4 regions of the Paenibacillus sp. J22FR5 genome follow, and region 1 is predicted to be linked to each of the others. Evidence: riboswitches for the same ligand, from Rfam matches in the RefSeq annotation. Region 1 holds a riboswitch; each other region holds the start of a gene.
What was found. Region 1 has a riboswitch for cyclic di-AMP ahead of AC58P7_RS20185 (C40 family peptidase). Riboswitches for the same ligand answer to the same signal wherever they lie in the genome.

Region 2: linked by a shared signal. The riboswitch ahead of AC58P7_RS15915 (APC family permease) and the one ahead of AC58P7_RS20185 (C40 family peptidase) in region 1 are both predicted to bind cyclic di-AMP.
Region 3: linked by a shared signal. The riboswitch ahead of AC58P7_RS28310 (resuscitation-promoting factor) and the one ahead of AC58P7_RS20185 (C40 family peptidase) in region 1 are both predicted to bind cyclic di-AMP.
Region 4: linked by a shared signal. The riboswitch ahead of safA (SafA/ExsA family spore coat assembly protein) and the one ahead of AC58P7_RS20185 (C40 family peptidase) in region 1 are both predicted to bind cyclic di-AMP.

What each region holds. Positions count from the first base shown of each region.
Region 1 is NZ_JCAUAN010000016.1:130,442-135,596, reverse strand. It holds gene AC58P7_RS20195 (X2-like carbohydrate binding domain-containing protein) at 1-373, opposite strand, end outside; gene AC58P7_RS20190 (GNAT family N-acetyltransferase) at 813-1,334, shown strand; cyclic di-AMP (ydaO/yuaA leader) riboswitch at 1,456-1,617, shown strand; gene AC58P7_RS20185 (C40 family peptidase) at 1,621-2,505, shown strand; gene AC58P7_RS20180 (hypothetical protein) at 2,691-3,350, shown strand; gene yyaC (spore protease YyaC) at 3,529-4,062, shown strand; gene AC58P7_RS20170 (ABC transporter ATP-binding protein) at 4,131-5,155, shown strand, end outside.
Region 2 is NZ_JCAUAN010000010.1:184,994-190,148, forward strand. It holds gene AC58P7_RS15900 (NAD(P)/FAD-dependent oxidoreductase) at 1-63, shown strand, start outside; gene AC58P7_RS15905 (MFS transporter) at 136-1,581, opposite strand; gene AC58P7_RS15910 (GNAT family N-acetyltransferase) at 1,740-2,198, shown strand; cyclic di-AMP (ydaO/yuaA leader) riboswitch at 2,436-2,587, shown strand; gene AC58P7_RS15915 (APC family permease) at 2,692-4,527, shown strand; gene AC58P7_RS15920 (YqkE family protein) at 4,573-4,833, shown strand; gene AC58P7_RS15925 (polysaccharide deacetylase family protein) at 4,863-5,155, shown strand, end outside.
Region 3 is NZ_JCAUAN010000034.1:50,403-55,557, forward strand. It holds gene rsmA (16S rRNA (adenine(1518)-N(6)/adenine(1519)-N(6))-dimethyltransferase RsmA) at 1-121, opposite strand, end outside; gene rnmV (ribonuclease M5) at 162-695, opposite strand; gene AC58P7_RS28310 (resuscitation-promoting factor) at 813-1,952, opposite strand; cyclic di-AMP (ydaO/yuaA leader) riboswitch at 2,237-2,432, opposite strand; gene AC58P7_RS28315 (ABC transporter ATP-binding protein) at 2,716-3,459, shown strand; gene AC58P7_RS28320 (ABC transporter permease) at 3,456-4,706, shown strand; gene AC58P7_RS28325 (TatD family hydrolase) at 4,689-5,155, opposite strand, start outside.
Region 4 is NZ_JCAUAN010000015.1:2,060-7,214, reverse strand. It holds gene AC58P7_RS18905 (helix-turn-helix transcriptional regulator) at 1-36, shown strand, start outside; gene AC58P7_RS18900 (hypothetical protein) at 509-742, opposite strand; gene AC58P7_RS18895 (GNAT family N-acetyltransferase) at 811-1,263, opposite strand; gene AC58P7_RS18890 (SRPBCC family protein) at 1,278-1,736, opposite strand; gene safA (SafA/ExsA family spore coat assembly protein) at 1,943-2,593, opposite strand; cyclic di-AMP (ydaO/yuaA leader) riboswitch at 2,599-2,733, opposite strand; gene AC58P7_RS18880 (DUF4362 domain-containing protein) at 3,000-3,437, opposite strand; gene AC58P7_RS18875 (S-layer homology domain-containing protein) at 3,449-4,492, opposite strand; gene AC58P7_RS18870 (inosine/xanthosine triphosphatase) at 4,709-5,155, shown strand, end outside.

The DNA of each region.
Region 1 (5,155 bases):
GTACGTAATCGACAAGATTCTGGAATCCGCCCGGATATAGGGTTGTGCTCGGAACAGGCCTTCCGTATTCGTCCATGCTGCCGTTCCATCCTGCGTCGATATTAATACGATCATAGCCGTGCGCCTGCAGCTTCTCATGCATCACATCGGACATTTGCTTGATTTTCGCTTCGGATATCCAATTGCCGGATGGGCCGTCATATACTTGCATACTGTAACTGCTCCAGCCCATATAGGGCTTCTGCGCTAATCCATTATTCGCTGCTTTGACCACGCCTCCGTGCGGAGGGACGTAACCAATCTGCGCGATGACGACGATGGCTAAAAGCAGTCCCAGCCAGATTTTTCTTTGGCGGTGAAATTTGTTCTTCATCTTCCCAATCTCCTTTACCGGTTGTAATGACTTCTTGTTCAATTAACCGAACTCATCTGAAAGAATGTACGGCAATCGGTCTTATCCGTTCACCTCCTTTTCACTCTCGCGCAAGGAATTGCCTGAATGAGATAGCCCATGTATGATGTGCATCACAGGACTGAAAGCGCTTTAGTTTTCACAAGTCCGATTATACAAGAGCGTTTCTTGCCATGAATAGGTACACTTCGGTCCTCAACCGTACGAATGATCAGATTGGAGTCCTATAAACCATCTCTTAATCCTTCGGTGGCGCTTGTGGGAGCAGCATTGCAGCGTTCCGAGCTATCTCGATTGACCGGGTAATCCGGTAGGCTTATTTTGATGATCTAGTGGTTCATGTAGCTCAATAATTTGCCGCATAGTTGGGTACCCTATAGCTAAAAGGAGATGCCAACAGATGGAGCTAGAGGATTCGTTTGATGAAGTATTCGAACTGATGGAATCTGCTTTTCCTGCTACGGAGATCAGGACCTATGAAGGACAACGATCACTGTTATCGCATCCCAACTACAACATTCATGTGAATAGAGACGCTGCTGGGAACATGCTGGTTTTTTTGGCAAGTTGGAACTTTAGTTCGTTTCGATTTGTGGAACATATTGCTGTAAGTGCTGCAATTCGGGGCGGAGGGATAGGTAAACAAATGCTGACGTCCTATATGAGCAGCGATACGACGCCAATTGTGCTTGAAGTAGAGTCACCGAATACGCTAGATGCCAAGCGGAGGATTGAGTTCTATAAGCGCTGCGGTTTTCATTTGAACCTATTCTCCTATGCGCAGCCTCCTCTCAGAGAGGGCCAACAGAAGCTACCTCTATACATCATGAGTTTTCCTAGTCCGTTGACGGAAAAAGAGTTTCAACCATACAAGAACATCATGTTTACAGAGGTGTATAAACAATCTGCAAGTTCAGTTTGAGTAAATAGTGCACAAACAGCTACTCGATATCGAGTAGCTGTTTGTGCGCAACTACATAAAAGGAAACACTTACCATTGCGCAAAAGTTGTCAGACTAAATCGAACTATGCTAGTCTAATATAGACAAAAAATGCCGAATCTCGGAGCATCAAAGCTCCGGTACGGGGGACTTCTTTACTTGGGGTGAATGAATACTCAGTTAGTCTTAGGCTAATTGGGTGCACTAGGGAAAACCTCTTCCCGAACCCGTCAACTAACCTCGGAGGCTTCAAGGAGGCACAACGTTTTGAAACTTTTTACAAAAAGCTTTATTTGTTCATGCGCTCTGCTAGGCGCAGCCATCCCCATGTTTACCGCTCCATCTGCACAAGCATCGACAGTCACCTCTTCAGTAAAGGTTCAGGTTAATGATGAATTGGTGCAATTTCCAGAAGTACAGCCGTTTATTGATACGGAAGGTACACTTCAGGTTCCACTACGGGTGCTGTCTGAGAAATTAGGCTATCAAGTAGGCTGGGCGAAGCAAGGCGATGAAGTCACTGTCACTTTGCAGAACAAGGATCAAGCGATTCAACTGACGACGGACGAAGAGAAAGCTATTGTGAACAGTAAGTCAGTCGAATTAGAGAGCAGTCCGACGTTGCTTAAGGGAAATACATATGTTCCTCTACGTTTTATAACGGAGACGTTTGGATCTGAGATTGCTTGGAATGATGCGAATAAAATCGCCATCGTGGAAGTCGACGGTAAGACCCATAATCCAGCTTGGATTGCGCCCCCCCCAGCACCCCCAGCGCCAAAGGTCGTTCAGCCATCCGTATCAGATCAAATTATTCAAGCTGCGACAGCTTTTCAAGGAACGCCTTATCAATGGGGAGGCACAACACCCAAAGGTTTCGATTGCTCTGGTTTCGTTCGTTATTTATTCGAGGCCAAAGGTATCGAGCTGCCCCGTACCTCCGTGCAAATGTATGATACAGCGGGAGCGAGAGTAACGGATTTGAAGGCAGGAGATCTTGTGTTCTTTGCTTCAAACATCGTCAATCATGTGGGTATTTATATGGGAAATAATCAATTCATTTCCGCGACAACGTCCGGTGGTGTAGCGGTCGATAGCCTCGCGAGCTCCTATTGGGGCTCTAGATATGTAGGCGCAAAACGCGTACTTTAAGGTGAAAACCTAATCAGGTAAAAGCAAGATGTTCAAGAGCATACGTTCGTTATGTCTTTCACTCATGAAAGCGTGGCGGGCTGATGCTCTTTTTTTGTGCGAAATTATGCGATTTTTATCGAATTTTTGAGAATTATCGCCTATAATGAAGAAATGGTTGGAAGAAAGTAGGTGACACGTACGACATGCAAGTCAGTGTCTGGAGAAGCTGGTTTCATAAATTTAAAATGTCAGGTCGGACAGATCGCATGTATCGCGTGGAAACGGGACCTGCTATTCCGGAAGACATTCGGGAAGTGATCGCACAATTTTTTCAAACTTATAATCATTTCAAAGGGGCAAGGCATCTACAGACGGATACCTTTATCAGAGAAGTATTCTACGCGACCAAGCAAGATCCGAAGGATCAGCGCTCCATCGATGAGATGGAATCCTACATTCACAATAGGAATGTGCAGCGTTTGCGACTGAAATCGCATGTGGTTGATGAGTATTTGCGCATCGGCGAGAAGGTGTGCATGATCGGTGTGACGAGGGAGTTTAGTAATAACCATCGGAATCGCGTGCTTTATTTTATCGTGAATGAGGATGGGGCTTGGCGGTTTCATCATATTGTTCGATCCCATCACGGGAAAATTCTCGAGAAGTTCCAGGTGAAGGAACAGGTAGGATTTGTAGTTGGCGATGATAAGGTAGCGCTGCTCTTTCTAACGCATGCAGACTCAGCTGATGCTTCCACTTATATGTTAGGTGATTATGTACACACAGAAGGCTATCTGGAAGTGGAGCAAGAGGTCAGCGGTCAGCTTTACTATCGGGTTGTGAGGATGAATCGGGTTCACTAAAACAAGTTGGGTATACAGATGATCCTTCAGGCAGCGTGAATAGGCTTTGCTCAGTTGAGTAACGCTTATTTGGTGTGCAACGCGTGGGAGCGGGAAGTGGACATGGCTTACCTCCATATGAAAGAATAGAACTCATCAGGTGAAGGGAATTGTGACCATGTCTGAAAGGGAGGCAAAGATGGAGAAAGAACCAATGGAGCTGCACGAGCAGTTTTGGAAAAAGGTGAATGGTGAGCTGTTAGGTCATGAGCTGAAGAAGATTGCGCTCAGCACACAGCTGGAGCCTAAGGGTCTTGCTTTTGTATGTATCGGAACGGATCGCTCAACTGGAGACTCTCTCGGACCGCTTGTTGGAAGCAAACTTGCTGAGTTAGGCTATTCTCATGTGATTGGAACGCTTGCGGCACCTTGTGATGCCAGTAATTTGGCGATACGACTGCAGGAAATTCCACCGAATGTGGTGGTTATCGCGATAGATGCTTGTTTGGGGCAAAAATTGAGTGTGGGCATGTATCAGCTGTCGAACCAGCCTTTGGCGCCGGGCAAATCAGTAGGGAAAGTGCTCCCGCCAATTGGGGATTTCACGATTGCCGCGATCGTGAATGTGGATGGACCTAGACAATATAATGTGCTGCAGACGACCTCGTTATATCATGTGCTTAGGATGGCTGATGAAGTGACGAAGGCAATCCTTTATGCATTTCCTTTGTAGCATAGGGCAGCAGAGATGAGAAAGATCGGAGTGATAAGTGAGCGATGGGACCAGGTGGACCAGGGAGTATGGGAAGGCTTTCCGACCGGAATCGGCCGAAGGCGAAGTTGAAGGATGTATCGGTACGAAGGATTTTGCTTTTGTTCAAAAGGTATTGGGCACAAATCATTGTGATTATCGGCTTGGCACTGCTTGCGGCAGTGATCGGGCTTATTCCGCCTCTCGTTATGAAGGAAATCATAGATACAGCGATTCCACAAGGTCGAGTAAAGCTGCTTTCAGTCATGGCGCTGATGATGATTCTGCTGCCTGTGCTGAGCGGTGTGCTTGGCGTGTGGCAAAATCACCTTAATACCAAAGTAACACAAGGGGTTATTCGAGATTTAGGACAGTCATTATTTCACAATTTGCAACGGCAATCGATGGCTTTCTTCACGGACGCACGGTCGGGGGAGATTGTTCAGCGGATCACGGGCGATGTGCAATCCGTACAGAGTGTGGTTACGTCGATCGTTGTATCTTCGATCACGCAGATCGTGATTGTTTTCACGACGATTGGCATTTTATTTGCGCTAGATTGGAAGTTGGCGATTATTTCGGTGCTCATTCTTCCGCTCTTCGTGCTGCCTGTGAAAAAGGTGTCGAAGCTGCGAAAGGCATTGCGGCTCGAGACACAAAAGGTGCGCTCGGACATCACCTCGCAGCTGAATGAGAACTTCGGTATCTCGGGTGCGTTGTTGACACGAATTTTTGGCAGGGAAAAGCAGCAAGAGCATGAATTCACGACGATGAATCAAAAGGTCATGGATCTCGAACTGCGGCTCAATCTCGTCGGTCGTTGGTTCGGGATGGCCACGAGTACGTTAGGGCCACTAGGCACGGCAATTATTTATATCTATGGCGGCTACTCTGTTATTCAGGGCGATATGACGTTAGGCTCGATCGTTGCGTTTACAGCGTATTTGGGACGGTTGTATATGCCAGTAGGGACACTGTTGAACCTGCAAGTAGAGGTTGCGACGGCGCTGGGAGTATTCCAGCGGATCTTCGAGTATCAGGACATGGTACCTGATGTCATGGATGCGGCTGGGGC
Region 2 (5,155 bases), on a different contig from region 1:
ATTTGGAAGAAAATGATCTGGAAGCAGAAATCCACAACCCGTAATTATCATGTACCGAATTGATGTCTTGTAACGACGAAAAAGCTGAAGTGAGAGGTCCGAAGGACCTGATCTCAATCAGCTTTTTTTATATGATTATTCGGTTACTCTTGTACGAACAACTGCCTTTCCAGCTGTTTTTGCATCCGTCATTGTCGCGGATTCGCGTTTTTTTGAATAGCTCCTGTATAGGAGCGAGCTGCCTATGGTCAGGAGCGCGATAACCGCCATGCCCCAGATCAGATTGTCAAAAGCACGTTCAAGCGGCAAGGATTTCTGCCAGACCAGCGCGCTACCTGAGAGCGCAACGGCGAATGCGCCGCTGAAAAACTGCAGCAATTGGAACAAGCCCATACCGGAGCCGACACGTTCTTTGGTCAATTGCCGAGACAATTCATTGGATACAGCGCTGGACAGTGTCGTGAAGCTGATACTCACTAGGATGTAGAGCGCGGCAATCCAGTAATAAGAATAGCTGGCAGTCAGGGCCAGAAGCACGGTAGACAGTAGCATCAACCATGGCACGTAGCGAAGCAACGCCGTATTCCCGTAGCGGTCAATGATGCGGCCTACACGATTGGACACAAGCATCGCAAGCAGGGCACCTGGGAAGAGCAGCAGTCCCGAAGTCAGCGGAGCTAAGCCGAATACGCGGGCTAGCATCTGAGGCGCAAGAAACAAGAAGCCGAAGCTGATCATATACGAAAATACGCCGATTGCGCTAAGCGCCATATAAGGTCTGTCGCCGAAGAGGGCAGGCAGCACGAATGGTTGAGCGGCTCTTCGGATGCGTAGAGTGAACAAGGCTAGTGCAATCACGCCCGCGAGGAGGGCAATGATACTTTTGGACGTAAGGAAGAGCAACAAACCAGTGGTCCCGATCCCGAGGAGCAGAGCGCCGATGAAATCGAACGAGCCGCTTTCCGCTTTTTCTTTTGGAAGCAGGAAGAGAAATATGGGGATGAGCAGGAGTGTAACGCCTGTAATGACGAACAGGAAATGCCATCCCAAATACTGAACGATGGATCCGCCAGCAACGGGACCGAGCCCTAAACCTAGTGAAGCAGCGGACAGAATGAGCGACATGGCTCTGCCTCTGCGAGACAACGGAATGTAGCGTGTTACGAGTACGATGCCGAGCGATGGGATTGCACCTGCGCCTGAGGCCTGAATCAGCCTAGTTAGGAGTAACGTCCCAAAGCTGTTCGTGAACAGCCCGATGAGGGAGGCGCCGCCGAGCGAAAGCAGAGCAACCACATAGAGCCTGCGAATCGGCACGAAGTCGGACAAGCGGCTGTACGTGATCGAAGAAATGGCGAAAATAATAGAGTACCCAGTGACAATCCACGATGCCGTCGATGGGCTGAGTTCGAATTGGACTGAAATTTTGGGCAAGGCCAGATTGAACATCATCGTGTTCATGATCACAAGTACAATGGTAAAACAGAGCAACCAGGAGACAGGGGTCTCTCTTAAACGGCTAGGCATCTCTGCTTCAACGTACGGTGTTCCTTGGGGTGAAGCAGTTGATGAGGTTGACATGGGGTACACCTTCCGATCTATAACTATAATATATTTCGTTACAGTTTAGCATGGCGAGTAGGGTATGTCAATGAATTGGCCTTTGTTAAAATAATTTGTAGATTGAATATTTATTCTTAAATATGTATTATTATACATAAAGAGCGAGGTGTAATACAATGTCACATGTGATAAGAAACGTAGAAATGAAAGATTTAGAGGCATTGACAGAGCTTATGGATGCCTATATTGTAGGCTTTTATAAGAAGCCTAGGCCAGAGACAGCCAATATTCACTGCCTGATTAGCAACTTACTTGAGAAACAAGGCGGTATTCAGTTTGTAGCCGAAAATGAGGGAGAACTCATCGGCTTTGCGACCCTGTATTTTGCGTGGAGTACGATGAAGGCTAATCCCATTACGATCATGAACGACCTTTTCCTGCTTGAGCCATTTCGGGGGACCGCAGTGGAAGAAGAGCTATTCCGCCAGTGTCAGAGCTATTCCAAGGAAAACGGTTATGCTTACATGTCTTGGATTACGGCGCCGGATAATCATCGGGCACAGCAGTTTTTTGATAAAATGGGTGGAACACGCGCGGATTGGGTGAACTACACCGCCCTCAATGAGATGTTCTGAATGAAATTTCCCTTCATCTAATGAATTGTTTGAGTAGTTAACCAACGATTGAAGAATGCAACTCTTCAATTTCCCCAAAATACCTCGAACCACTACGAGAATGGAAGATAATCAATGAATCAGTTGAATGTAAGCGAATTATTGGGGGATTCGGGTGGTGGAAAAGGGCTTTTTACGTTTTTTCTCTCCTTTACTATGTCCGTAGAAGAGAGTAGTATTCAACACGTACTAGAACAGTTGAATATTTCGCTTAATTTTCTGTTAAGAAAAGCGGGGGAACCACGAGTTTCATGGGGTGAATAATGGTGCTGATACCAAGTACCTTTTAGGGCAGATTTCTCGCGGCCCGAACCCGGCAGCTAACCTCGTAAGCGATCGTGAGAAAGGAGAACATGTGTCTACAAACACAAGGTCAATCCTTGTGTTTTTTTGCGTCAATTTTTAGGTGTAAGTTGAAATTGAGATTAGCCTTAATTGGAGGAACGACCACGAAATGACAAGTGATTCATTGAAAAAAATTGTGTTTGGTAAGCCGCTAAAGTCCAGTGAGCTTGAGTCGGAGAGAATGCAGGTTTGGAAAGCCCTTCCTATTCTATCTTCCGATGCGCTATCCTCGGTAGCCTATGGAACGGAGCAAATTCTGCTAGAGCTCGCAACCGTTGGGATTGCTGCATTTGCGTTCTCCCTGCCGATTGCGGTTTCGATCATCGCGTTGATTCTATTGCTCGTGTTGAGCTATAGACAGGTTATTGAAGCCTACCCAATGGGCGGCGGCGCTTATATGGTTACGAAAGAGAATCTGGGGATGGTTTGGGGACGACTTACAGGTGTCTCATTGCTGATCGATTATACCTTAACCGTGGCCGTTTCGATCTCTGCGGGTGTGCAGGCCATTACGTCGGCCTTTCCTTCTGCCGTACCTTATATTGTTCCACTTACTATTTTACTGGTTTGGATTATGGTCTGGCTTAATTTACGCGGTACTTCCGAATCTGGAACCGTATTCGCGATACCAACTTACTTTTTCATCCTTTGTATCCTTTTGTTAGTCGGTAAGGGCGTCTTCGATTTAATGACGGGCTCACTTAATACGCACGCTATAGAATTTGTACCTAGCTCAGCGACGAACTCATTAACATTATTCGTACTTCTCAAGGCGTTTTCATCCGGTTGTTCAGCTGTAACGGGTATCGAAGCCATTTCCGATGCCGTACCGCATTTCCGAACACCTTCTGTGAAAAATGCAAAACGTACGCTTCTCTCTTTAGGTGTCCTTTTGGCCATCGTGTTCGGTGGTGTAACATTGATCGCCTTAGGCTATGGGATTGCCCCAGATCCTAACGGGCATACATCGGTGCTATCGATGGTGACGGAGCAAGCTTTTGGCCGTGGAGCGATGTACTATGCCACTCAAATCGCGACGATGCTTATTCTGGTGCTTGCTGCCAATACAAGCTTTAATGGCTTCCCCATCTTGGCGTCGATCATGGCTCAAGACAAAAACTTCCCGCGTATGTTCTCTTACCGCGGGGACCGTCTTTCCTACCATTATGGCATCATTACATTAGGCGTATTGGCCAGTCTGCTTTTGATTGGTTTTAAAGGGAAGACCGATGCACTCATTCCACTTTATGCGATTGGCGTATTTCTATCTTTTACATTGGCTCAGAGCGGTTTGGTTCGCAAATGGTTGAAAGAACGTGTAGCCGGCTGGATCGGCAAATTGATCATTAACGGCCTAGGCGGCATTGTCTCCCTTGCAGTTCTAATTGTTTTCTGTATCACCAAATTTAGCGAAGGTGCTTGGATCGTCATTATTGTGACACCGATTCTACTCTGGTTAATAACGAAAATCAGTCACCATTACGATGACGTAGCCAAACAGCTTCGTATTGATATCACGCAAGACCGTGTATGTACCAAAGAACCCGTCATTATCGTACCTGTGGCCGGGATTCATCGGGCTGTAGAGCACACACTGAACTACGCGAAGTCACTTTCACCTAATGTTATCGCCTTCTATGTCTCCTTCTCCGATGAAGATGAGGAAGCGATGCAGGAGAAGTGGCAGATCTGGGATCCAGGCGTTCGACTGGTTGTATTCAAATCACGTTACAGAACGATCCTGAAGCCGCTTGTGGAATTCATTGAACGGATTGACACGCATGTATCTGAGAAGCAATCCATCATGGTCATTCTGCCTCAGTTCATGCCGAAAAAATGGTGGCACCGTCTGCTCCATAATCAGTCAGCGGCACGTATTCGCTCGAAGCTTCAAGCCGATAAGGATATCGTTGTTGCCACGGTACCGTATCATTTACATCAATAGACGTGTACAATAATAGGGAGAACATGTTGACGAGGTGACCCCATTATGGTGAAAAAGAAAGCAAAAATGACGCCAGCACCTGCTAGCGTGCAAGATAAACCAGCGCTACTTAAGGATCTGTTGCGTCCGGAAATTTTGGAAGGACTCAAAGCGCAGGCTGACGCGATGAAAGCGGAAGAGCAAGCGAAGAAGGACGCAGAGAGAGCCAGGGTAGAGGCTGCTCGTAAAGCGGAAGAGAAGCGTTTAGAGAATGATTTTGCCTATCAACTTGAGAAAAGCAAATTAGACTGGCGGAAACACAAATGAGGGGGCGCACGATGTGCCTCCTTTTCTTTTTGAGTGCGACGGTGGTGCTTGCAGGCTGTAAGGCGGAACAGAGTGGAGAGGTCGTAGAAACGGCGGTCGCATCTTCATTAGCAACTGCAACTGTTACACCAATAACCACGCCTGCACCATCTACGATTACACCTGTGAGTACATCGATAACAAAACCAGTTAGCACACCTGCAGAATCGCCAGCAACGACGACATCATCTCCTCCTTCATTAGATCGTCCAGTAAATGAAAAAGCAGATGTTAATGCCATGCCGGCCTTCGCTGCTCTGGAAAAATCACTGATCCAACGATA
Region 3 (5,155 bases), on a different contig from region 1:
GGAAGTTCTGGCCTAAGCTTTTCTTCAGCACGAGACCGTTTTTCTTAATAATCTGCTTCGTTTTACTTGGTGTTGCCACATCTTCTGCGGTTACAATAACTTCTTGTCCGGATATCGTCATAGAATAGACCTCGTTATCTATAGGTTTTCGTACTCATGATTCAATTCAAATGCTCCAATGCTGCCTCGAATTCCTCTCGGGAAATCTGAAACATCGCGCAGCGCTTATAAAACTGCTTGCCATTGCAATAGCCAATGCCTAACGCATTGCCTACAACGAGCCGGCGAGCCGCCGCATCCGGATGCACGATGAGGCCGGCAGCGATCAGATCTTCCATCGTCAGCTGTGAAACCGCCGCGTCATACTCTGTCCGCAGGCTCTGAAGCGCCTGACGGATCGTCTCTGGCGTCGCGTTCTCGACGCCGATGTCGCCCTTATACGCCGCTTGCTCCTGCGTAATGAAGGCATGCTTGCAGCCAGGCACCTTGGCTGCCACAATCTTGCGAATCCGCTCACCGGCGTGATCTGGATCCGTGAATATAATGACGCCTCTGCGCTGCTGAGCCAGCGCGATCCGCTTGAGTACGGCTTGTCCGATAGCGGAGCCGCCTGTTTCAATCGTGTCCGCCTCCACAGCCCGCCTGATGGCAGCTGTATCGTCCTTGCCTTCCACAACGATCATTTCTTTTATCATTTACGTTTTCCTTCCCCAGTACGCAGAAAAAGAAGAGGGGTCTCCTCTTCTTTCGCGCAGGCATATGCCAAGCTACGTGTATGAGCTAGTGTTCCCGCCAAAACTACCGTTTACACGTTAGTTTTGAGACGGTTTAGTAGGGCCAACCACATACACGGTGTACCCTTGTTTCGTTCCGAATTTATTCGCATAACTGTGATCTTCATAATACACATCGATCATCTGGCCTTTCACGCCGCTGCCAATATCTTCAGCACGACGGAAACCGATACCTTCAATGTACACCCACCATCCGAGTGGAATCACCTTCGGGTCGACCGCAATCGTGCGCCCTTCAGTCACGGTAGTCCCTGTGTAGGTTTTGCCATAGCCAGCAGAACCTTCCGTCTTACCTGTCGATTCCACGTCCGCTGAATAGGCGGTTAGCTTCACATTTTTGAGAATTTGTTTGTAGCCGAAGGTCACACCGTTTTTGGAAACCTCATCGACACTCGGTGAAGAGGAAGAGAGAACAACAACCGGATTTTTCGTGCCTACCGATACTACTTTTTTAACACTTTCTGTTTGTACTTCTTCACCCACAACTGCTTCCGCGACTAAAACACCGTCCTCGAAAGTCTTTTCTTTCTTCTTCACCAGAACGCCTTCTTTACCTTCTTGGACGACTTGCTCTTTCCCTTTAAGTAAAGACGCGTCATTCTTTTTCTCTGTCTCGAATGCGATCGGTTCAGAGACTTCCTCCGTCTCTTTTTTCACACGGACGATTTTGATTTCATCGCCAGTGGTTAGAGCGGCCGTCGGTTCGGGAGTAATGCGATCATTCTCCCCAAGTGCAATATTTAAACGTTGCAATGCACTTTCTACCGTTCTTGCAGTTGTGTAAACAGTGGTGGTCTTTCCATCAGCAGTCAATTGAATTGGTGAGGCATGCTCGATAACAATTTTGTCTCCACCCTTGAGCTTGGTCGTGAGTGAAGCTGAAATTTCATCGTGCTCACCAATCGTTATGGCTTGTTCATCCAGTAGGCGTTGCAGGACCCATTGCTTCGTGTGCACAATAGTTTCTTGTCCATTCACAACCACGGATACGCTCTTGGTAGCCGTTCCGTACAACAACACCAAAAACATGAAAGTCATTGCGATTGAGATTATAGCTAGGCTTAAAATCAAACGCAAGTTTTCATGCTTCCATCGCAATGCGAAGGACATGCTGGATGATCGTTTTACATGGGTCTCGCTAATTGAGATACTGCCCACTTCTTCGGTCCTCCTTCAAAGCCTCGCCGCCAGGTTACAGCATGATTAAATTTGACGCGACTAAGGTTTTTAGTTTAACTTAACATGCTCGCCATCATCAGCATTCTTGCGTAGCCGAATCTGGTCGTCCCCCCCTTTTACCTATTCATCATCCTATGAATTCCGGGTCATTTTATGTCATCTGATCTGTGTAAAACCCTGTATGAGGACAAAAAGCCAGCAAGAAGAGGACTCTTCTCGCTGGCTTAGTTTGCATAGTGAAATACAAATAGCACGCACGACAATCGTTACCTCTCTTACGCTTACGAGGTTAGCTGACGGATTCGGACGTGAGAGTCGCCCTACGTAGACGCAAACTGCTTGTTTGACGTCCATGATTCACCCCTGTTACTCAATCTGCTTACTTAACCGCATTTGAATGCAAATTAAGCTTGCAGTGGTTCCCCCGTTTCCACATTTGGAACTCAGCGAATGGAAAATTGGCAAATTGGATATTAAGTTATTATGAAAAGTATATTACGCTGTTAATCTCAACCTGTAAAGGGATTAACACCCGTTAAAAAGGGCTAAATCACTTAAATTTCGATTATTTTCCATATATAACCCACTTATATCTACATGTGTCTATGTTTAACGTACGTATACTCGTTTTTTTGATATATAATGGCCAAAACTAGGCTAAAAATGCAAATTTGTTTATAATGATTCTGGAAGTATTCGATCAATAAATACCAATAATTTGCTATTTAGGGAGGCAATTGAGATGGGTCCCATCTTACAAGTAAACGCTTTATTCGGGGGATACTTACCCAACAAACCCGTTCTCCATGACCTTACCTTCTCGATCCGTCAAGGTGAAATGATGGGGTTAATTGGACTCAATGGGGCAGGAAAAAGTACCACTATCAAAAATATATTAGGGCTCCTACAACCGCAAAAAGGATCCATTCGCATTAACGGCTTAACTTTAGCAGAAAGTCCTTTACCCTACCGTGCGACATACGCCTATGTACCTGAAAGTCCGGAGTTATACGAAGAGCTTACCATTCGTGAACACCTTGAGTTAACAGCCATGGCATATGGCATTTCCAAGGAGGACTTCGAAGCCCGATCCCAGTCCCTGTTAGAGCAGTTTCAAATGAAAGACAAGCTGAATAGCTTCGCAAGTCATTTATCCAAAGGGATGAAACAAAAAGTGATGATCATGAATGCCTTCTTGATCGAGCCCTCTTTATATATCATTGATGAGCCATTTCTCGGACTCGATCCGTTAGCCATACGTTCCTTGCTCGAATTAATGGTCAACATGAAGCAAAGAGGCGCATCATTCCTCATTTCCTCTCACATTTTGTCTACGATTGAAAAATATTGCGATAACTTTGTCGTCCTCCATAAAGGTCACATGGTTGCCCAGGGAGATTTAGTCGAATTACGCGCACAAACAGCGCTTCCTCAGGCGTCATTAGACGACATTTTCTATAGGTTAGTTCAAGGAGAACTGCGATGACCCCTCCAATGGAAAATATACGCGCATTTAACACACATGCATTATGGAAGCAGCGATTTCAACATTATATGAAGGAATCCATGGGCTATTGGCAGTATGCCGCTCGAAGTAATTTTATCGGCTTCTTGTTGTTTCTTGTCATCGTTTCTTCCTATTATTATGCAAAAACATTACAGCGTCTTCCGACAGATTATCCCTACTTATGGATCGTCCTGCTCTTGCTCGTTCCACTTCTCACCTCAAGTCCCATTCGGACCCTGACTCGGAGTGCCGATCGGATGTTTCTATTGCGGATCGAGAATGAAATGGGTGCTTATTTTCGAAGCAGCTTTCTGTACAGCTTGTCACTTCAAGGCGTTTGGTTATTTCTCGCTTGGATCACACTACGACCGCTTTATAAGCATTGTCTAGGCACCAATGCGCAGCCATTTCTGCTAATATTTGCTCTATTACTTCTATTAAAAGTAGCGAACCTATTCGCTAGTTGGCAGGAAGGAAAATTTGCCGCTGAACGAACAAGATTCCTATCCGTTTGTTTTCGATGGATGGCATCCATTACCCTAATTACAATCCTATTTAACTACAGTGTCTTATGGGCTAGTCTAGCTGCATTAGTTCTTGTATTCGTTTGGCTGATTACGTTTCGATACGCAGCTAAATATGTGATCGGATGGGATTATCTGATTGCCAAAGAGAAGCAGCAGCAGGCTAGACTCTACGCCTTCTTTAACTGGTTCGTCGATGTACCGCAGCTGCCAACACGAATAGCCCGCCGAGGTTGGATCAGCGGACTCACACGATTTGTTCCTTTTCGACAAGATTCAGCGTTTCTCTATTTATATATGAAGACATTGCTGCGAACCGAGCTGTTCGCCATTGTTCTCCGACTGACTGTGATTGGCGTATTAGCCATTGCCGTTTCAGACTCGGTTACTGCGCGAAGCGTAATTCTACTCATTGCACTTGTTATATCGATGGTTCAGCTTACGTCGCTGGAGCGTGCACATCGGTATACGTTCTGGCTTGATATGTATCCATTGGAACCGCAAGCCAAAGCAGGTTCCTTAGCTTATATGATCTGGTTAACTCTCACCTTGGAGCTTGTTATCCTAACCATTCCGTTTATGATCGGAACCCCTATCCTATATAGTCTAGTCCCGCTGCTCTGTCTCGCCTTTATTTCTTTCGCGTGCAGCGTTGTCCTGCGACGGAAATTCAAGAAAAACGTTTTACTTGAGACCGAGTAAACGAATCGCATTGTTCGTTGTAATTTCAGCCAGTTCTTCCAACGTCATACCCCGAATTTCCGCGGCCGTCTCAGCCACTAAGCGCACATAGCCGGTTTCGTTGCGCTTGCCGCGGAAAGGATGGGGCGTTAAGTAAGGAGCATCCGTCTCGATCAATAGACGATCAAGCGGAACCTGTGCCAGCACCTCTTTCGGTTGCACAGCATTTTTGAAGGTCACGGGGCCTCCAAACGAAATATGGAAATTCATATCCAGACACTGCTTCGCTGTCTCCCAGCTGCCTGAGAAACAATGCATGATGCCTCCGACCTCTGCCGCCTTCTCTTCTTTGAGAATCGTTAAAATATCTCGATGCGCATCGCGATTATGAATCACAATGGGCATACCCAGCTTACGGGCAAGACGAATTTGCTCACGGAAAACCCGCTGTTGGACATCCTTCGGCGACT
Region 4 (5,155 bases), on a different contig from region 1:
TTATCCCCCACTGCTTACAGGCATCTGTCTTGGTGAGGATATTTATTTTCTTTGCCTCTTCTGTGATAAGTGATACCGAATAGCTTCCCTTAACCCCGTCAAGCTTGATGAGACCATAAAATCTTCAATCTCATATGTTCCTTTTTAACGAACCAATACTGTAAGGGAAACAGGGGACGCTATTTGCGGCTAAACGTGCGATATTGGCCTCGAAAGGGAACGTCAGTACTCTATTTAACCGAAAATCGCCAAAAAATACGAAAATCGAGCAAATAGCGCATCATAGTTCCGCTTAACGCCAAAAATAGCCGATTTCAACGAGATAGCGCACCTAGGTTCCCTTTCGACTTTTTGTGGGACCCATACCCTGACCAATGTTAAATGGCCGTCCACCAGTAGAAGAATCTACTTGTGAGACAGCCACTTATGCGCAATTGGATTCACCATTTTCCACGAAGCAATTTCTCGTTCGAATTCACAACCCCATTTGCGCCTGCGGGCGCCTATTCTACAGGCGATCAATTCTAGAAACCAAATCGTCTAATGTTCCATTTATTTTATGGACCTCAGGTAACTGATAAAATGTACTCGTTGTTTCAATATCATTAAAATCTTCATTTGCAGAATATAAACATATAGTCTTCCTAGCCCCTAAAGCAAGTCCCAGCTCGACATGGCTTCCTTTTCCTGCTGGCAGCATGATGATGAATACTTCTGCATTCAAAACAGCTTCTTTCTCCATTTGACCGATCTCCGCGAGCTCCTGAAGGGTAGTATTGCCTGAGTGAACCGTCCAGTCGTATGTTTGAATCATTCTAATTTGCGTATAAATCCTGTTTTCAAACCTTTGCTAAATCCGCTCTTCTCATAAAAACTATGTATCTCTTCACGCTTTGACCCTGTCATGAGCATGACCTTATAACAGGTATGGTCCATAGCAATTTCAATTGCTTTATCCAAAGCCATTCTGGCATATCCATTTTTTCTATATTGTTCATGCGTTACCACATTCTCTATAAGTCCATAAAGTCTTGCATTTCTAGTCAAATTTTTAATAATCGTCAACACGACTGAAGATACAATCACGCCATTTTTCTCTACAACAATAATTTTCATATATTTGTCGTTCATGATCTCATGCCATAAGTCTTCAAGTTTATTATCAAAAATGAGATCAGGATCATGTTCATGTAAGTGCTTGTACAATTTTAAGAGTTCACTTAATTCATCATGGTGAATCAAACGAGCATCAACTTTATTCATATTGGCTCCTCCTTCTATTTAAGTCTTTCAGCAACTATCTTTAATTGTGCATTTCGATAATTCAAAAAACGCAGCATATAGTTTCTCAAGACAACTCTTTCTACGATCCATCCTATCCAACCAAGTGGAGCCTCAAAATATAAAGTATCCTTCATTAAAGTTTTATTTCCTAAATCAATGAATTCATGTTCGTGTCTCATACTTTTGAAAGTACCCTGTATCATCTCATCAACAAACTGATAGGGTCGAACGTAATTCGATATGAGTGAAGAGTGTCTTTGTCTAATGAAGAAGTGCCTCGCCTCAAAAGTAACCGTTTCCCCTCCACTTATCATACCTGTAGTTGTTCCGGCAATCGCTCTTTCCTTTGTGTGAGGCCATACAGTCTGAGTATGTATATCAATATTCCTTGCAAAATCAAAACAAATTTCAATCGTTGCTTCAATTTCAATTTCTGTGGAAACCTTAATCATGGGGTGCACCTCTTGGTTGAACTATTTTATTACGTTGTTGTTATAATTCTAATAGGATTAGGGCCATTTCCAAACTAACAATTTAATAAATAACGTTCCTAATTATGAATTCAATAAATCACAAAAAATCCCTGCTTTGTTTATTTAAACGCAAAAAGCCAGCAACACTAGGTTGCTGGTACTAGATTACGATATTTTCAAAAAAATTAATAACTAATAAACTCCTGAACCCACTCACCGTTATAATAGGCAACGCCAATCTGCGTGAAATTGGGACTTAAAATATTTTGACGGTGACCTGAACTGTTCATCCACGCGGTCATGACGGCTTCAGGCGTTTGTTGACCCTTAGCAATGTTTTCACCCGCGTAGGAATAACTAATTCCATATGAGCGCATCATATCAAATGGAGAACCGTAGGTTGGCGATGTATGATCGAAATAACCGTTATTGTACATATCCTTCGCTTTATCCAAAGCCATTGCTGTAAGTGCGCTGTTGCTGGTTAAAGGTTTCAGTCCAGCTTTTGTTCGTTCTTGGTTAACTAAGCTAACTACTTGGCTTGCAAAAGCTGATTGCGATGGCGCAGTCGTAACCGGTGTTTGGGTAACCGAGTTAGAGCTCGTGCTGCTTGGAATGTTAAGTTTCATGCCCGACCAAATCACGTTCGGATTAGCAACTTGAGGGTTTGCCTTGATAAGCGAAGATAGACTGACGCCATATTTCTTCGAGATCAACCACATGGTATCATTACCTGCTACCGTATAAGTACCCGTCGCAGCAAATGCCGCATTCGTCCCCATAAGGATGCTCAAACCAAGTGCACCAGTAACCATAAGCTTTTTGTAACGTTTCAAAATAAACCTCTCCTTTTTGCGGCCTGCGAGGTTAGCTGTCGGATTCGGATCAAAGAGTAATCACCCGGCCGCGAAAAAGCGGCTTCACCCCAGAGATTGGGTCCCCCGTGCTTCACACGAAGCTTCGGCCTTCTAAGTTGTTTGATCCAATACGGATCTTAAAGATTGTATCATGCGAAATCAGTGAAAACATGACTCAAAATTTTCCAGCTCATTCTTGAAAGCGCAAACAATAAAAGTCAATTTGGTATTGACTACTTAAGCCCTCAATTCTTCGCTATCTGGATAAGAAAAGAAACAATTTCATCAAGCATCGCAACAATACGATCGAGAACGAGTCAACTGGAGAAATACGAACCTGGTTTGATTATGAATTAGCACAAATGGAATGAGAAAGTTGAAGCTCCTATCCCCCATTACCCGGTACCACAAACGTAAAAGATTGCCCAATCTTTGTATCTTTACAACCATCCAGTTTATAAGCAACACCACGCTCCACTTTCTCTGAAATTATACCAGTGCAAACGGTTTTTATAATATTTTTCGCACCAAATTTATCCTCTGAATTATCATAGGTATAAGAGATCTTACCTTTTTTGTAATCCAGCTCATAATAAATCGGATCCCCTTCAATGGTCAGTTGTGCTATCCGAATCTGACTATCTACATGCCCTTCCACGTCCTTCATGAACTGGGTGAACCGGTCTAAATTACTTATTTGTCCATGAATATTGATGACATCTCCTTGTTTTGTAGCTTGGTCAACGCTAAACTTCTCATCTGAGCATGAGCTAAGTAGAATTGCACCAATAAGCAATACGAAACCTTGATTCAACAATCTCATTTCTAATCCCCCTAGTTATTCGGACTCACTTCAATAGCTTTCACAAACCTAGTGCTATCGCGATAATCATCTTTCGGCCAATAATGGATGGAAAATCCAGAGATCGCTATGGTCGCGCTGCCCCGCGAGCCTTGTGGTGAGAATACATTCTCTGCCTCTGGGGAACGAAAAATGATCGCGTCTCCTGTTCTGGTTCCACCAGATTTGATTCTTGGTATCTTCGTCTCGGAATCCGTGTCGAGCGTAAACATGATACCGTCAAAAAATTCACTGCCTTCAGGCACGTTATCATACGTACCACTTATCGTTATTTCTCTCGTATCAAATTCGACAATTGCATAAAACAATTCCCCGTTCTCGTTTGTTTTGCTATCGATGGAAGTAATTTGCCATCCTGCCACGAGATCCCCTACTTTGGCAGTCCTAGGATCAAAATCATTGCTCCTAGCAACGTTGATGTCAGGAGTTGGGCGAAGTGTTTCTATTTTATTCCGAAAACGTTGGATCATGGTCACAGCCTCTGCTCTTGTTAAACGATCTTCGGGCATGAAACCGTTATAATTCATCTCCGTTTTTCCATTCGACACACCTAACTGCATCATATATTCAATCGATTGGTACATGTTGTCATAGCTTTTACCTGCTGCATTGGCAAGTAATAACGTCGCCGTCCCTCTGTTCACATATACAGGCTCTTGGTAGCCTTCTATCGTCTTCTGCGATATTAATGTCCAATTGTTCTTCAATCCATAATTGACATAAGGTGTTGACCAATCACCACCTATACCAGGTGGTTCTACATCTGCTGGCTGAAAAGCACGAACAAGCATCGCGATAAACTCTAATTGCTCAACAGGCCGGTCAGGCCCAAATGTCCCGTCCGGAAATCCTTCCGCCACCTTATTGTCATAGGCCCATTGCACAGCCCCGGCGCCCCAGAAAGAAGCTTTGACATCTCGGAATGGACCGTCTTTGGCTTCTACTGGTAAGACGAAAATCGATATTAAACTAGCAGCGCACGCGAGTGTCATTATGTATTTTTTTCCAACGATCATGTCCATCACTCCAGTTCAACATTTTCCAAGTGTACGACGTAATTTCCATCTACATGTTTGACGCAACTGACACTGGAAATGTTTTATGTAAACTAACATTTATTTGAAATCGTTACTGGTCGTTAGGTTCCATTCTAGAAATCAATGAAAACATGGTATACTAATGCTAGTTCATCAAGTAATTCGCATTACGTTTGCAAGGAGTGGTTAGACAAGTTGGAAAAAGAATTAAGAATTGCATTAGGCACGCACAATCAAGCGAAACGAGCTGCAGTTGTCCGCGCTGCTGGGGTAGAACCGATCTGTCACTCCGTCCCTTCTGGTGTGTCCGATCAGCCTTTAACGGAAGATGAAACCATAATCGGTGCAATCAATCGCGCGAAACATGTACTTGAAGAAGTGCCAGATGCAGACATTGGACTTGGTCTTGAAGGCGGACTTACCTATGATCATGTGCACACGAATCAGTGGTATCTCTTCTCCGTTTGTGCCGCTTGGAATGGTACGCAGATTTATGTCGGCAAAGGACTTTATTTCCCGATACCGAATGACATTGGAGAGAAATTAAAGCAAGGCGGAACCGAGCTGCGTCATATTATTGATGATCTGAGCAGCACTGTCGGGAGTAATCACAAAGAAGGCGCATATGGTTTATTTACCGAT